DNA from 2 places in the Streptomyces sp. NPDC046887 genome. Region 1 is predicted to be linked to the other one. Evidence: riboswitches for the same ligand, from Rfam matches in the RefSeq annotation. Region 1 holds a riboswitch; the other holds the start of a gene.
The links. Region 1 has a riboswitch for cobalamin ahead of ABZ945_RS28210 (energy-coupling factor ABC transporter permease). Riboswitches for the same ligand answer to the same signal wherever they lie in the genome.
Positions count from the first base shown of each region.

Region 2: another riboswitch for cobalamin. It lies ahead of metE (5-methyltetrahydropteroyltriglutamate--homocysteine S-methyltransferase); the one in region 1 lies ahead of ABZ945_RS28210 (energy-coupling factor ABC transporter permease).

Region 1 covers NZ_JBEYXH010000041.1:27,167-34,630, forward strand. The annotation lists gene ABZ945_RS28185 (SRPBCC family protein) at 1-130, opposite strand, end outside; gene ABZ945_RS28190 (alpha/beta hydrolase) at 229-1,278, opposite strand; gene dhaK (dihydroxyacetone kinase subunit DhaK) at 1,567-2,559, shown strand; gene dhaL (dihydroxyacetone kinase subunit DhaL) at 2,565-3,209, shown strand; gene ABZ945_RS28205 (PTS fructose transporter subunit IIA) at 3,206-3,616, shown strand; cobalamin riboswitch at 3,669-3,904, shown strand; gene ABZ945_RS28210 (energy-coupling factor ABC transporter permease) at 3,933-4,658, shown strand; gene ABZ945_RS28215 (energy-coupling factor ABC transporter substrate-binding protein) at 4,655-5,041, shown strand; gene cbiQ (cobalt ECF transporter T component CbiQ) at 5,046-5,795, shown strand; gene ABZ945_RS28225 (ATP-binding cassette domain-containing protein) at 5,792-6,652, shown strand; gene ABZ945_RS28230 (hypothetical protein) at 6,796-7,464, shown strand, end outside.
Region 2 covers NZ_JBEYXH010000016.1:36,120-43,583, reverse strand. The annotation lists gene ABZ945_RS17130 (AAA family ATPase) at 1-747, opposite strand, end outside; gene ABZ945_RS17125 (hypothetical protein) at 1,071-1,274, shown strand; gene ABZ945_RS17120 (BTAD domain-containing putative transcriptional regulator) at 1,302-4,589, opposite strand; gene ABZ945_RS17115 (nuclear transport factor 2 family protein) at 4,951-5,277, shown strand; cobalamin riboswitch at 5,440-5,588, shown strand; gene metE (5-methyltetrahydropteroyltriglutamate--homocysteine S-methyltransferase) at 5,776-7,464, shown strand, end outside.

The sequences.
Region 1 (7,464 bases):
GGCCGACCGACCGGGCCGCGTCCAGGCTGTCCACCCTGGACCACAGTGGCCAGCTCGCGGCGTCGACCAGCAGTCTCCAGACGGTCTCCGGCGAGGCGGTGGTGGTCACGGTGATGTCGTAGGTGTGCACGATGGCGGGCTCTCTTTCGGGTGGGCAGGAAGGCGGCGTCCTCGCCCAGGGAGACGCGCTCCGGGCGGCAGCGGTCACCCATCGCTCCGGTGGCGCGGTCACCCCTTGAGGAAACGCAGCAGTTCGGCGGTGACGAACCGGGGGTTCTCCTCGACCAGCCAGTGCCCGGCGTTCGGTACGTCCACCGCCCGCTCGATACGGGGCATCCGCGGGGCCGCGGTGGACCGGATGGCGTCAAGTTGCCCCTGAGCGGTCATCAGCAGGACCGGATCCCGGACCGGTGCCGCCGCCACGGTGTCCCGGACGTCCTGGTCGAGCGCGCGGTAGAGCGCGAAGCCGCCCGCCAGGGCCGCGGGCCGGCGGTAGGTACGGGCGTACTCGTCGATCTCGGCGCCGGTGAACGGGGAGCGGTCGGAGGTGCCGCCGAACGCCGTGCCGCGGAAGGCGACCTGGGGGTAGAACAGCGCCAGATACGCGCGGACGTCGTCGCCGACGACCGCCTCGGGGATCCGCCGCTGGGAGTGGAAGGCGATATGCCAGCTCAGTGCGCGGTAGGTGGGTGCGTCGATCGCGGGCCCGGGCAGTGGCAGGTCGAGGTAGCCGAGGCGGGCGGTGTCGCCGGGGAACCGGCTGGCGTACTGGAAGGCCACCGCGGCGCCGAAGTCGTGCCCGATGACGGCGGCCTCGTCCACCCCGAGGCGCTCGGCGACCAGCGTGTGGACGTACCGCGCCAGCGTGGCCTTGTCGTAGCCGGTCGGTGTGCCGGTGCTGTCCCCCAGTCCGGGGAGGTCGACGGCATAGACCGTGTGATGCTCGGCGAGTTCCGGCATGATCGGCCACCAGCCGTACCAGGTCTGCGGCCAGCCGTGGATCAGCACCACGGGCGGGCCGCTGCCGCCGGTCACATAGTGCATTCGGACGCCGTCCACCTCGGCGAACTCGTGCCGAAAGGTCGTGGCGAACCGGGGGTCGTCATGGGTGGCGGCGGCGTGGGCGGGCACCTCGTCGCCCGCCGGCGGCGGGGAGCAGGCCGCGCCGGCGAGCATCAGCAGCAGGGCGAGCACCAGGGCCGCCGCCGGGTGCGCGGAGTGCGGCAGGCGGCGCGGCGACGGCCGTGCCGCGGTGGGCAGATGGGTCGGTGGGCTCATCGGGGCTCCTTGTCTCGGACGCGCCCAGCCTTGCCGCCTCCGCCACACGTCGGCACGGCAACTTGCCGAACCGGCAAAGCGGTCCCGGGCCGGTGCCGCCTCGGCGGCATCGGGGCGAGGAGGTCACCGGGAACACGGACCGGCGGGGCCGCGGGGTGGGCACGTGCGGTCCGGGGGCCCATGGCGGATGATGAAGGGCGGCGGCACGGGCGAGGGTCCGCCGCGGTCCGGCTCGCCTTCGGAGAAGACTTGAGGATTCCGCGCGGCTGACGTGGCGAGGAGACACCGTTGAAGATGCTGATCAACGTTCCGGAGACCGTGGTCGCCGACGCCCTGCGGGGGATCGCGGCCGCCCATCCCGAGCTGACCGTCGATGTGGAGAACCGGCTGGTGGTCCGGCGGGACGCGCCGGTGGAGGGGCGGGTGGCGCTGGTGTCGGGCGGGGGCAGCGGGCACGAGCCGCTGCACTCCGGGTTCGTCGGGCCGGGGATGCTGGCGGCGGCCTGCCCGGGCGAGGTCTTCACCAGCCCGGTGCCGGACCAGATGGTCCGGGCCGCAGCGGCCGTGGACAGCGGGCGGGGCGTGCTGTTCGTGGTGAAGAACTACACGGGCGACGTGCTCAACTTCGACATGGCGGCCGAGCTGGCCGAGGACGAGGGCATCCAGGTCGCCAAGGTGCTGGTGGACGACGATGTGGCCGTCCGCGACAGCCTCTACACCGCGGGGCGGCGCGGCACCGGGGCGACGCTGTTCGTGGAGAAGATCGCCGGGGCGGCGGCCGAGGAGGGGGCGCCGCTGGAGCGGGTGGAGGCGATCGGGCGGCAGGTCAACGCGAGCTCGCGCAGCTTCGGGGTGGCGCTGAGCTCGGTGACCACCCCGGCCAAGGGCAGCCCCTCGTTCGACCTGCCGACCGGGGAGCTGGAGCTGGGCATCGGCATCCACGGCGAGCCGGGCCGGGAGCGCCGCCCGATGATGACCTCCGGGGAGATCGCGGACCTCGCGGTGGAGGCGGTGCTGGAGGACCTGCCACCGGGCGGACCGGTGCTGGTGCTGGTCAACGGGATGGGCGCCACCCCGCTGCTGGAGTTGTACGGGTTCACCGCCGAGGTGCACCGGGTGCTGGGCGAGCGCGGGGTGCCGGTGGCCCGCACGCTGACCGGCAACTACGTCACCTCGCTGGACATGGCGGGCTGCTCGGTGACGCTGTGCCGGGCCGACGAGGAGCTGCTGCGGCTGTGGGACGCGCCGGTGTCCACCCCGGCGCTGCGGTGGGGACGGTGAGCGCGGTGCTGGACACGGACGCCTTCCGGCGGTGGATGGCGGCCGCCGCGGCGGCGGTGGAGCGGGAGGCCGGGCAGCTCACGGAGCTGGACGCGGCGATCGGGGACGCCGACCACGGGGCGAACCTCCAGCGGGGGTTCACCGCAGTGGCGGCGGAGCTGGCGAAGGACGCCCCCGAGTCGCCGGGTGCGGTGCTGACGCTGGCCGGGCGGCAGCTGATCTCCACGGTGGGCGGGGCCTCGGGTCCGCTGTACGGCACGCTGCTGCGCCGCACCGGCAAGGCGCTCGGGGAAGCGGCGGAGGTCGGTCCCGGGCAGCTGGCGGAGGCGCTGGGCGCGGGGGTCGCGGCGGTCGGGCAGCTCGGCGGGGCGAAGGCCGGGGACAAGACGATGCTGGACGCCCTGGAGCCGGCGGTCGCCGCGCTGGCCCAGGCGGCGGACGGGCCGGGGGCGTACGCGGCGGCCGCCGAGGCGGCGGCGCGGGGCGCGGCGGAGACCGTGCCGATGCGGGCGCGCAAGGGCCGGGCCAGCTATCTCGGTGAGCGCAGCGAGGGCCATCAGGACCCGGGGGCGACCTCGGCGGCGCTGCTGCTGGCCGCGCTGGCGGAGGCGGCCGGTGAAGCGGACCAGGGAGAGGGGCGACGGGGATGAGCGGCGGGGTCGAGGGACGGGTCGGCATCGTGCTGGTGTCGCACAGCGCCGAGGTCGCGGGGTCGGTCGCGGATCTGGCGCGCGGGCTGGCGGGCGGGGCGGGCACCCCGCTGGCGCCCGCGGGTGGGCTGCCGGGCGGCGGGTTCGGCACCAGTACGGAGCTGATCGCGGCGGCGGCCGTCTCGGTGGACGGCGGGGCGGGGGTGGCCGTGCTGGCCGACCTCGGCAGCGCGGTGCTCACGGTCAAGGCCCTGCTGGCCGACGACGAACTCCCCGACGGCACGCGGCTGGTGGACGCGCCGTTCGTGGAGGGGGCGGTGGCGGCGGTGGTCACGGCGGCGGCCGGCGGCGACCTGGACGCGGTGGAGGCGGCGGCCGCGGAGGCGTACGGCTACCGGAAGAAGTGACCCCCATGGGTGGCCCTCCGCCACCCCGGCGGGATGGCGGAAGCACCGGTACGCGGGTTGTGATGTACCTGGTCAACGCACTAGGGTCACACCGCCTTGGTGTACGGGAAATCCGGTGCGGTACCGGTGCGGCCCTCGCCACTGTGATCGGGAAGTCCGGCTCCACCCTCGGGGGAACCCCTCCGGGAAGCCACTGGACCGCCGCGGGAGACCGCCACGTCCGGGAAGGCGGAGCCGAGGCGGCATGACCCGTCAGCCAGGAGACCGGCCAGGGCGCGTTGTCCATCCACGAGGTGCTGGAGAGGGTCTCCCGACCATGCATATAGCCGAGGGGTATCTGCCCCCCGCGCACGCGGCTGCCTGGGCCGTCGCGTCCGCTCCGTTTGTCGTGCACGGAGTGCGCGCCCTGACCCGCGAGGTCCGGAGCAACCCGGAGTCGACGCTCCTGCTGGGTGCGTCCGGGGCGTTCACCTTCGTGCTGTCCGCCCTCAAGATACCGTCGGTGACGGGCAGTTGCTCCCATCCGACCGGTACGGGGCTGGGCGCCATCCTGTTCCGGCCACCGATCATGGCGGTGCTCGGCACCATCACCCTGCTGTTCCAGGCGCTGCTGCTGGCACACGGCGGGCTGACCACGCTCGGCGCCAACGTCTTCTCGATGGCGATCGTCGGACCGTGGGCCGGGTTCGGCACCTACTGGCTGCTGCGCCGCTTCGGGGCGCCGCTGATGGTGGCGGTCTTCTTCGGCGCGTTCGTCGCCGACCTGTCCACCTACTGCGTCACCAGCGTGCAGCTGGCGCTCGCCTTCCCCGACCCGGGCACCGGCTTCGCCGGGGCACTGGCCAAGTTCGGCTCCATCTTCGCGCTCACCCAGATCCCGCTGGCGGTCAGCGAGGGCCTGCTCACCGTGCTGGTGATGCGGCTGCTGACGCAGTCCAGCAAGGGCGAACTGCTGCGGCTCGGTGTGCTGTCGAAGGTGACCGGCAAGGGCGCGGGCAAGGCCGGCGCCTCGGGTGAGGAGAAGGAGGCGGCCGCGCGATGAGCCGCAACGCGAAGATCAACACCCTGCTGCTGCTGGTGGTGGCGGCGCTCGCCGTGCTCCCGCTGGCGCTGGGCCTCGGGGACCACAAGGAGGAGCCGTTCGCCGGCGCCGACGCGCAGGCCGAGACGGCGATCACCGAGCTGAAGCCGGACTACGAGCCCTGGTTCAGCCCGCTGTACGAGCCGCCGTCGGGCGAGGTCGAGTCGGCGCTGTTCGCGCTCCAGGCGGCGCTGGGCGCGGGTGTCCTGGCGTACTACTTCGGGCTGCGCCGCGGCCGCCGCCAGGGCGAGGCGCGGGCGCTCGCCGCCGAGGGCACCGGGGGTGCGGCGGCCGCCGCCGACCCGGGCCCGGGTGCGGCCCGGGACACCGGGGCTGCCGGGTAACCGGGTGCTGCCGATCGACGCGGCGGCGCACGCCGGCCGCTGGCGCCGCCGCCACCCGGTGGAGAAGGCGGTTCTGGGCTTCGGTCTGACGCTCAGCGCGGTGTGCCTGCCGGCCTGGCCGGGGGCCCCGCTGGTCGGCGCCGCGACCCTGGCGGTGCTGCTCGGCCCGGCCGGGGTGGCGCCCCGGCTGCTGTGGCGGGCGTTCCGCCTCCCGCTGGGCTTCTGTGTGACGGGCGCGATCCCGCTGCTGTTCCAGGTGGGCGGCGGCGCCGGAGCGGTGTCGCTCGCCCCGGACGGCCCGCTGCACGCCGGGCAGCTGCTGCTGCGCACCTCGGCGGCGTCCCTGGGGGTGCTGCTGTTCGCGTTCACCACGCCCGTGTCGGATGTGCTGCCGCGGTTGGTACGGGCCGGGGTGCCGGCGCCGGTCGTGGACGTGGCCCTGGTGATGTACCGGATCGGCTTCCTGCTGCTGGACACGGTGGCCAAGGTGCGCCAGGCGCAGGCGGCCCGGCTGGGGCAGGCGAGCCGGGCCGCGGCCTGGCGGTCGCTGGCCGGACTCGGCGCCATCGCCTTCGTCCGCTCCTTCGACCGGGCGGCGCGGCTCCAGGAGGGGCTGGCCGGCCGGGGGTACGACGGCACCCTGCGGGTCCTGGTGCCCGAGGCGGCCCTCTCCCGGCGCTTCCTGGCCGCCACGGCCGCGCTGCTGGCCGCCCTGGTGACCGCCACTCTCGTACTGAAAGGTCTTCTGTCATGACGTCCGTCGCGGGCGGGCTGCCCGTCGTGGAGCTGGTGGGCGCCGGGTACGCCTACGACGAGGGGCCCGCGGTGCTCGGCGGGGTGGACTTCGCGGTCGCCGAGGGCCGGGCGGTGGCGCTGCTGGGCCGCAACGGCAGCGGGAAGACCACCATGCTGCGGCTGCTCAGCGGCGGGCTGCGCCCGGACCGGGGGCTGCTGCGGCTGGCCGGCGAGGAGGTGGCGTACGACCGGGCCGGGCTGGTGCGGCTGCGCACCACGGTGCAGCTGGTGGTGCAGGACCCGGACGACCAGCTGTTCGCCGCCTCGGTCGCCCAGGACGTCTCCTTCGGGCCGATGAACCTGGGGCTGGCCGAGTCCGAGGTACGCGGCCGGGTGGCCGAGGCCCTGGAGGCGCTGGACATCACGGCGCTCGCGGACCGGCCCACCCATCTGCTCTCCTACGGGCAGCGCAAGCGCGCGGCGATCGCCGGCGCGGTGGCCATGCGGCCCCGGGTGCTGATCCTGGACGAGCCGACGGCCGGGCTCGACCCGCACGGCCAGGAGCGGCTGCTGGCGACCCTGGACCGGCTGCGCGCCTCGGGCACCACGGTGCTGATGGCCACCCACGATGTGGACCTGGCGCTGCGCTGGGCGGACGAGGCGGCGGTGCTCACCCCGGCGGGGCCGCGCACCGGACCGGTGGCGGAGCTGCTCGGCGACCGGGAGCTGCTGGCCGCCGCGGGGCTGCGGCGGCCCTGGGGCATGGCGGTGGCGGCGGTGCTGCGCGAGCGCGGACTGCTGGCCGAGGGCACCGCCGGGCCGCGTACCCCGGAGGAGCTGGAGGAGTGGGCGGCGGCGGCCGTACGGGACTCCTGAGTCCGCCCTCCGGCTGCGGGGGCGGGCCGGGGGCCGGGGGCGGCGGTCGGTAGAGTCGGCGGGCGGCGGCCGGGAGGGCCGCGGGGGCCGCGGCCGGTTGCCGGGGGCGCGGCCGGACGGGCGGGTACGGGGACGGGGGCACGGTGCGTCGCTGGGTGAAGGCCGTGGTGGCCGGGGCGGTGGTGCTGGGGGTGGCCGGTTATGTCGCCGAGCCGTACGCCCGTGACTGGATGCTGGTCCGCGAGGCCTGCGACGGCGCGCTGGACCCGGACGCGATGGACCGCCTGGTGCCCGACGGCCGGCGGCTGCTGGAGGAGAAGTCCTCCCCCGGGGACGACCTGGGCTCGTACTCCTGTCTGCTGACGATGGCGGACGAGAGCGGGGAGCGGGACCGCACCGCCGTGTTCATGGAGGCGTACACCCGGCGGGACGACCGCGACCGGGAGCTGAGGGGCGAGTTCTCCGAGTACGGGCACGGGTCGCGGGACCCGCTGCCCGGTGGGCTGCCCGGTTTCGTGGACGAGAACGGCCGGGTCGTGCTGCTGATGCGCTGCCCCGACCTGGACCGGGACGACGCGGGGCGGCCGGGCCGGCTGCTGGTGCGGACCACGCTGGGCCGCGAACTGCTCACCGGAGTCCCCGGGGCGGGCCTGCGGACCGCCGTCGGGCTCGCCGACGCCGCCTCGCGCCGACTGGGCTGCGGCGCCGACCCGCTGCCCGAACCGCCGGCCGACGCGTTGCCGGGCGACCGGGACGACGACCCGGACGAGGAGCCGGAGCCCGTCCCGGGCACCGTGTGCGACCGGGCCGTG
Region 2 (7,464 bases), on a different contig from region 1:
GCGCAGCAGCCGGGCCAGCCGGTCGAGGCGGCCGGGGGCGGCGGGCACCCCGTCGAGGACCAGCAGGGCGGGGCCGTCGCCGATGAGCGCCGCGAGGTCCTCCGCCGGGGCGCATCCGTCGGCGGGTGCGGCGACCTCCGGGTGGCCGGGGTGGTCGGGGTGGTCGGGGTGGTCGGGGTAGAGCCCGGCGGCGAGTGCGGAGAGCCGTCGGAGTATCGGCTCCGGTGCCGTCGCCAGATGCTCGCGCGGCGCTCCCGGGTAGTCCCACCACAGCACCGGCATCCCCGCCGTGTGCAGCCGCGCCGCGACCTCCAGGGCGAGTCGGGTCTTGCCGACTCCGGTCAGTCCCACCACCGTGACCAGGCGTTCCGCTCTCGGGGATGACAACTCCTCTACCAGGAGGTCCACTTCGGCGTCCCGGCCGAGGGCCGGGTGGAGCGCGGTGGGCGGGGCCGGCAGCTCGGCCGGGGCCGGTCCGAGTCCGGTGCCGCGGCTGCGGCGGCCGGCCTCCTCCAGTACGGCTCGGGCCCGTGGCCCGAGCCGCAGCGCCTCGGCCATCAGCCGCACGGTGTCCGTGCGGGGCCGTCTCGCCCGGCCCTGCTCCAGGTCGCGGATGGCCCGGACGCTGATCGTGGAGAGGTCCGCCAACTGCCGCTGGGTCATGCCGATCCGTAGCCGGTGGGCACGTATGAGGGCTCCCACCTCGGGGGTCTCGGACGACGAGCTGACAGCGACGGCCGTGTTCATACGGGCTCCCGACGACGTTGGGGGGACGCGGTGTGCGGTACGTCTCCCATCGTCGGCAGCGGGCTATCGCCGGAGCATCCCCCGACCGCCCCGCCCACCGGGCCCCTCCGGCCCGCGCTATCACGCCTCTCAGGCTCTGCTATCCCCCTTCCCGACGCGCGCTATCCCCCTCCGGCCCGGGGGCGTCCGGGCCGTGATAGCGCGGGGATAGAGGCGGGAACGGCGCGGCGATTCCGGCGGCCAGCACTGTGGTGACCACGAAGAACGCGGCGCTCCGGACCTCCGGGGCGCGGCCCGCCGAACTCCTCGGAAGGAAGCCCGACATGGCCGTCACCCCCGCCCTGCGCGCCGCCGTCGTCACCGTCGCCCTCGCCGGAGTCACCCTGTTCGGCGCCCCGGCCGCCCTCGCCGACGACGCCGCCCCGGGAACCGGCACCGGGACCGGCAGCAGCCAGACGGGCACCCCCACCCCGGGGACCACCACCCCCGCCCCGGGCACGACCGACGGCAACAACCCCTGGGACTGACCCCCGCGCGGCCGCGCAGCCCGCCGCCTACCGGCCGGCGAGTCCCGGCACCGCCGCGTCCGCGCCGCCCTCCCCCTCCGCGCCCACCACCACAGGCTCCGCGCTCACGGCCTCCGTCCCGGCTCCGGCCTGGGCGAGCAGGCGCTCCGCCTCCGCGAGTTCCGGCTCCATCCGCCGGTCCCGGAAGGCCCGGACCGCGCCCCGCAGCAGCTTCCGGGCCCGTGATCGCTCCGCCGCCCCGCCGTCGCGGGTCAGCAGCCGCGCCAGGTCCAGGCGCACCAGCGCGGCCCCGCCGTGGTCCATGATCTGCTCGCGGACCGTCAGCGCCTGGTCGTAGCAGCCGCGGGCCTGCTCCCCCGCTCCCATCACGGCGTGGGCGTTGCCCAGGTCGCGCAGCAGATGGCCCTCGCCGATCACATCGCCGCCGTCCCGGCACAGCTCCAGCACCTCCGTGAAGGTGCGCACCGCCCGCTCGTGCTCGCCCTGCTGCTGGAGCAGTTGGCCGGCCCGGCGCAGGGTGCGGGCCTGGCCGCCGACGTAGCCGACCGAGCGGTAGATGCCCAGGGCCTCGTCCAGTCGGCTCTGCGCCGCCGCGCTCTGTCCGCGGGCCATCCAGATCTGGGCGCTCTGGGTGAGCACGATGGCCCGGCCCACCACATCGCCCGCCAGGTCGAAGTCGCGCAGCGCCCGCTCGTACAGTGCCAGCGCGCGGTCCTCCTGTCCGCGGAAACGTTTCAGCAGGGCGAGATCGCGGTGGCAGAGGGCCAGGCCCTGCCGGTCGTCCAGCTCCTCGAACTGCCCGAGCGCCGTGGTCAGCGCCGCCCTGGACTCCTCGTGCTGGCCGCGGGTGAGATAGAGCGAGCCCAGTGAGCTGAGCACGGCGGCGCTGCCCCGCCGGTTGCCCGCCGAGCGGGCGGCGTCCAGGGCGAGCCGGTGGGTGCGCTCCCAGTCGTCCAGATAGCCGCGCACCTCGAACAGGGTGACCAGGGTGGTGGCCAGGTCCCAGCAGAGCTCGTCCAGCTGCTCGGCGGCGGCGTGCTCGACCGCCTGGACCAGGTTGGCGTGCTCGCTGTCCAGCCATTCCAGCGGCTGGACCAGCAGCTCGTCCCGGTAGGCGGCGGGTGGCGTCCAGCGCGGGGCGGAGCCGTGCAGCACGGTGAAGTCGCCCCCGTAGACCCGCCGGTGGGCCTCCTCGGCGAGCGCCATCCAGCCGCCCATCATCCGGCGCAGCGCCGCCGACTGGACGGCCGGCTCGTCATGGGCGGCGAGCTGCTCACGGGCGAAGACCCGGATGATCTCGTGGAAGCGGTAGCGGAAGCCCCCGGTGGACTCCACCCCCACCACATCCAGCATCTGCACATCGACCAGCGGTTCCAGCAGGTCGGAGGGGAAGGGCCGGTCGTCGTCCAGCAGCGCCCCGGCCAGCCAGCCGGGCAGCGAGGGCCCCTGCGCCAGGCTGAGCAGGCGCAGCAGCCGCCGGTCGTCCGGACGCAGCCCGTCGTGGGTGAGCGAGAGGCTGGCCCGCATGGTCATCTCGCCGTGGGTCAGCTCGTCCAGTCGATGCCGCTCGTTGGCGAGCCGGTGCACCATCGACGCGAGCGTCCAGTGCGGGCGGGCGGCCAGCCGGGCGGCCACGATCCGCAGCGCCAGCGGCAGCCCGCCGACGGTGCCGACCAGGGCCTCGGCGGCGACCGCCTCACGCTCCACCCGGTCGGCGCCGATGACCCGGCCCAGCAGTTCCAGGGCGTGCCCGGTGCCCAGGACGTCGAGCTCCACGCGGTGCGCGCCGGGCAGTCCGGTGAGCCGGACCCGGCTGGTGACCAGCACCGCGCAGCGGCTGCCGCCGGGCAGCAGCGGCCGGACCTGGCTCTCCGAGGCGGCGTCGTCCAGGACCACCAGGACCCGGCGGGCGGCGAGCAGGGTGCGGTACATCTCGGCCCGCTCGTCCAGCGATTCAGGGATCACCGGGCCGGGGATGCCGAGGGCCCGCAGAAAGCGCCCGAGCACCTCGGAGGCGGTGGCGGGGGTGCCGGTGCCGCGCAGATCGCAGTAGAGCTGGCCGTCGGGGAAGCGGGCGTCGGCCAGGCGGTGGGCGATATGGGTGGCGAGGGTGGACTTGCCGGTGCCGGGCTTTCCGACGATCACGGCGAGCCCGACGGCGCGGCGCTCCCCGGCGCCGAGCAGGATCTGCTCGATGGATTCGATGCGCTGCTCGTCTCCGACGAAGTCCGCGGTATCGGCAGGGAGTTGCCGGGGCACCTCGGGCGTGGTGGCCGGAGGCGGCGCTTCGGCGCCCGTGCGGGCGGTGGGTCCCTCGATGGGCCGACCGGCGACGTCCTGCTCACCGAGGGGCCGGGAGGCTTCCCCTCGACTGGTGGCCCCGGTCGATCGGTCCTCGCGGCTCGCCGTGGTCCCCGGGCCCGGCTCGTCGGCGCGGACGGGTGGGTCCGGGACGTCGTCGGCCGCGGGGGCCGGTGGCTCGTGGGTGGCGCCGCGCCGGTCCGGCGGCGCGGGGATGACGACGGGGTCCGGGGCACCCACCGGGGGCCCGGGGGCGGCGGGAGCGCCGGCGTCATCCATGGAAGCGTCGGAACCAGTGGCGCCCGGCCCGCTCCCGGCCGGGGGCGGCACCTCGCCGGCCAGGATCGCGGACTCCAGCCGCCGCAGCTCGGTGCCGGGCTCCAGTCCCAGCTCCTCCACCAGCAGTTCGCGGCCCACCCGGTAGGCCTCCAGCGCCTCGGCCTGGCGGCCCGAGCGGTACAGGGCCAGCATCAACTGGCCGCGCAGCCGCTCCCGTAGCGGATGCTGGTGCACCAGGAGCTGGATGGCGCCGACCAGATGGTGGTGGCGTCCCAGGTCGAGTTCCAGCCCGATCCGGGTCTCGGTCGCGGTCAGCCGCTCCTCGTCCAGCTGGCGCGCCTTGCTGCGCAGGGTGTGGCCGGATATCCCGCCCAGGCAGTCACCGAGCCACAACTGCTCGGCCGAGCGCAGCAGTTCGACGGCTTCGGCGACCGCTCCCCGGCGCTCCGACGCCCGGGCGCCGGCGACCCGGCGGCCGAACACGGCGGCGTCCACCGCGTCCTCGTCGGTCTTCAGCACATAGCCGGGCGGCCGGGTGGTGATGGCGGCGTCGATCCGTACGGCGGTGAGGAGCTTGCGCAGCCGGGAGACGCAGATCTGCACCTGGGTGCGGGCGGTGTCCGGGGGGTCGTCGTCCCAGATCAGGTCCACCAGGTGGTCGGTGCTGACGACCCGGTTCGCCTCCAGCAGCAGGGCCGCGAGGATGGCCTCCTGGCGCCCGGGCGGCACGCGCACGGGGCCGCCGGGCCCGATGACCTGTAACGGTCCGAGAACACGGAAGACGACGGTGTCCTCGGTCTCGGATGCCCCGCCGGGCGAACCAGTCAATGAGTCTCCCAGCCGGGGGCGCACGGGAACAGGGGTGAGAAGCGGTGCGGCCGAGCAGCGGAGCGGTGAGCGTGCGCTGGCTCATTTTCACGGAGGATTCCGCACTTGTCCATGGTGTGTGGATTCGGTGATGGTGAACGGTTTCGGCCTGCTCGCACGAGCGCGGCCGCCGGGGATAGGGCGGGGATAGCGGGGGGTTGCGGCTCCGGCGCACCGTGGAGGTGCCTCCGCCTGGCCGGGCGGGGGGGCGTACGGAAAGGACTGCCCCATGCAGAGCCGGCAAGCCGGGCCCCTGCCGCCCAGCCGTGTCGTCACGGACTCCGGTGTCGACCATGTGCGACTGGCGTACCACTACCTGGACAGCGGCGATCTGGACGGCCTCGGCTCGCTGCTGCACGAGGGGGCGCCGGGCGCCGTCCCGGACCCCGCCCCGTACGGCGGGCGGCACCATATCCAGCGGATCGTCGCCGAGGGTGACTGCGTGGTGGTGATGGGCCGACTGGTGCCGGGGCTGGGCGAGTTCGTGGATGTGTTCACCCTGTCGGCGGAGGGCATGCTGCGAGGCTGCCGCCGCTATCACGCAGGACGGCGATAGGAGCAGGCCGGGCGGGATTCCCCCTGGTCAGCCGGTTCACCCACCCGGTGGAGTGGTCCAGCTCACTTTCCGAATCGTGGACGCGGTCGGACGGACGGTCGACCGGACCCGTAGGGTGGCCGGTGCAGCTGGTTCGCCCCGTCCGCCAGACGGGAGGCGTCGTAAGAGGGAACCCGGTGGGAATCCGGGACTGCCCCGCAGCGGTGAGCGGGAACGACCGCCGTCATACGCACTGGGCCCGCCGGGCCTGGGAAGCGACGGCCAGTAGGTGTCCTCCTTCGGGGAGGGCGGGCCCGCGAGTCCGAAGACCTGCCCGTTGCCCGTGCGCGAAACGACCGCGTACGGCTGTCCCGGTGACCCCGAGGGAGGGTCGGCCCCCATACCAGGCGGAAGACCGCGCTTGCCGCGCGTACCGGTCCCCGCCCGGTCGGTCGAACCTTCGCCGTCCTCGTCCCCGTCTCCGGGACCTCAGGGATCCATCTCGCGAAGGAGATCTCCGTGACCACGAAGTCCGCAGCCGCGGCAGCACGGGCCACCGTGTACGGCTACCCCCGCCAGGGGCGGAACCGTGAACTCAAGAAGGCGATCGAGGGGTACTGGAAGGGCCGGGTCACCGCCGACGCCCTCCGGGCCACCGCCGCCGAGCTGCGCGCCGGGAACTGGCGGCAGCTCGCCGAGGCCGGCGTGCACGAGGTGCCCACCGGCGACTTCTCGTACTACGACCAGGTGCTCGACACCACGGTGATGGTCGGCGCCGTGCCCGCCCGCCACCGGGAGGCCGTCGCCGCCGACGCCCTGGACGGCTACTTCGCCATGGCCCGGGGCACCCAGGAGGTCGCGCCCCTGGAGATGACCAAGTGGTTCGACACCAACTACCACTATCTGGTGCCCGAACTGGGCCCGGACACCGTCTTCACCGCCGACTCCACCAAGCAGGTCGCGGAGCTGACGGAGGCGCTGACGCTGGGGCTGACCGCCCGTCCGGTGCTGGTCGGCCCGGTCACCTATCTGCTGCTGGCCAAGCCCGCCCCCGGGGTGGCCGCCGACTTCGACCCGCTCACCCTGCTGGACCGGCTGCTGCCGGTGTACGCGGAGGTGCTGGCCGATCTGCGGGCCGCGGGCGCCGAGTGGGTGCAGCTGGACGAGCCCGCCCTGGTGCAGGACCGCAGCCCGGCCGAGCTGAACGCGGCCGAGCGCGCCTACCGCGACCTCGGCGCCCTCACCGACCGCCCGCAGCTGCTGGTCGCCTCCTACTTCGACCGCCTGGGCACGGCGCTGCCGGTGCTCGCCAAGGCGCCGGTGGAGGGCCTGGCCCTGGACTTCACGGAGGCCGCCGCCGCCAACCTGGAGGCCCTGGCCGCGGTCGGCGGACTGCCCGGCAAGCGGCTGGTCGCCGGTGTGGTCAACGGCCGCAACATCTGGGTCAACGACCTGGAGAAGTCCCTCGCCGTCCTCGGCACCCTGCTGGGCCTGGCCGAGCGGGTGGACGTCTCCGCCTCCTGCTCGCTGCTCCATGTGCCGATCGACGCGGCGGCCGAGCGGGACATCGACCCGCAGATCCTGCGCTGGCTGGCCTTCGCCCGGCAGAAGACCGCCGAGATCGCCACTCTCGCCAAGGGCCTGGCCCAGGGCACCGACACCATCGCGGGCGAACTGGCCGCCAACCGCGCCGCTCTCGCCTCCCGGGCCGGCTCCCCGATCACCCGGGATCCGGCGGTACGGGCCCGGGCGGCCGCGGTCACCGACGCCGACGCGCGGCGCTCCCAGCCGTACGCCGAGCGGACCGCCGCCCAGCGCGCCCACCTCGGTCTGCCGCAGCTGCCGACCACCACCATCGGCTCCTTCCCGCAGACCGATGAGCTGCGCACGGCCCGCGCCGACCTGCGGGCCGGGCGGATCGACGCCGCCGGCTACGAGGAGCGGATCAGGGCCGAGATCCAGGAGGTGCTGTCCTTCCAGGAGAAGGCCGGGCTGGACGTCCTGGTGCACGGCGAGCCCGAACGCAACGACATGGTGCAGTACTTCGCCGAGCAGCTGACCGGCTATCTGGCGACCCAGCACGGCTGGGTGCAGTCGTACGGCACCCGCTATGTCCGGCCGCCGATCCTGGCCGGTGACATCTCCCGCCCCGAGCCGATGACGGTGCGCTGGACCTCGTACGCCCAGTCGCTCACCGCCCGCCCGGTC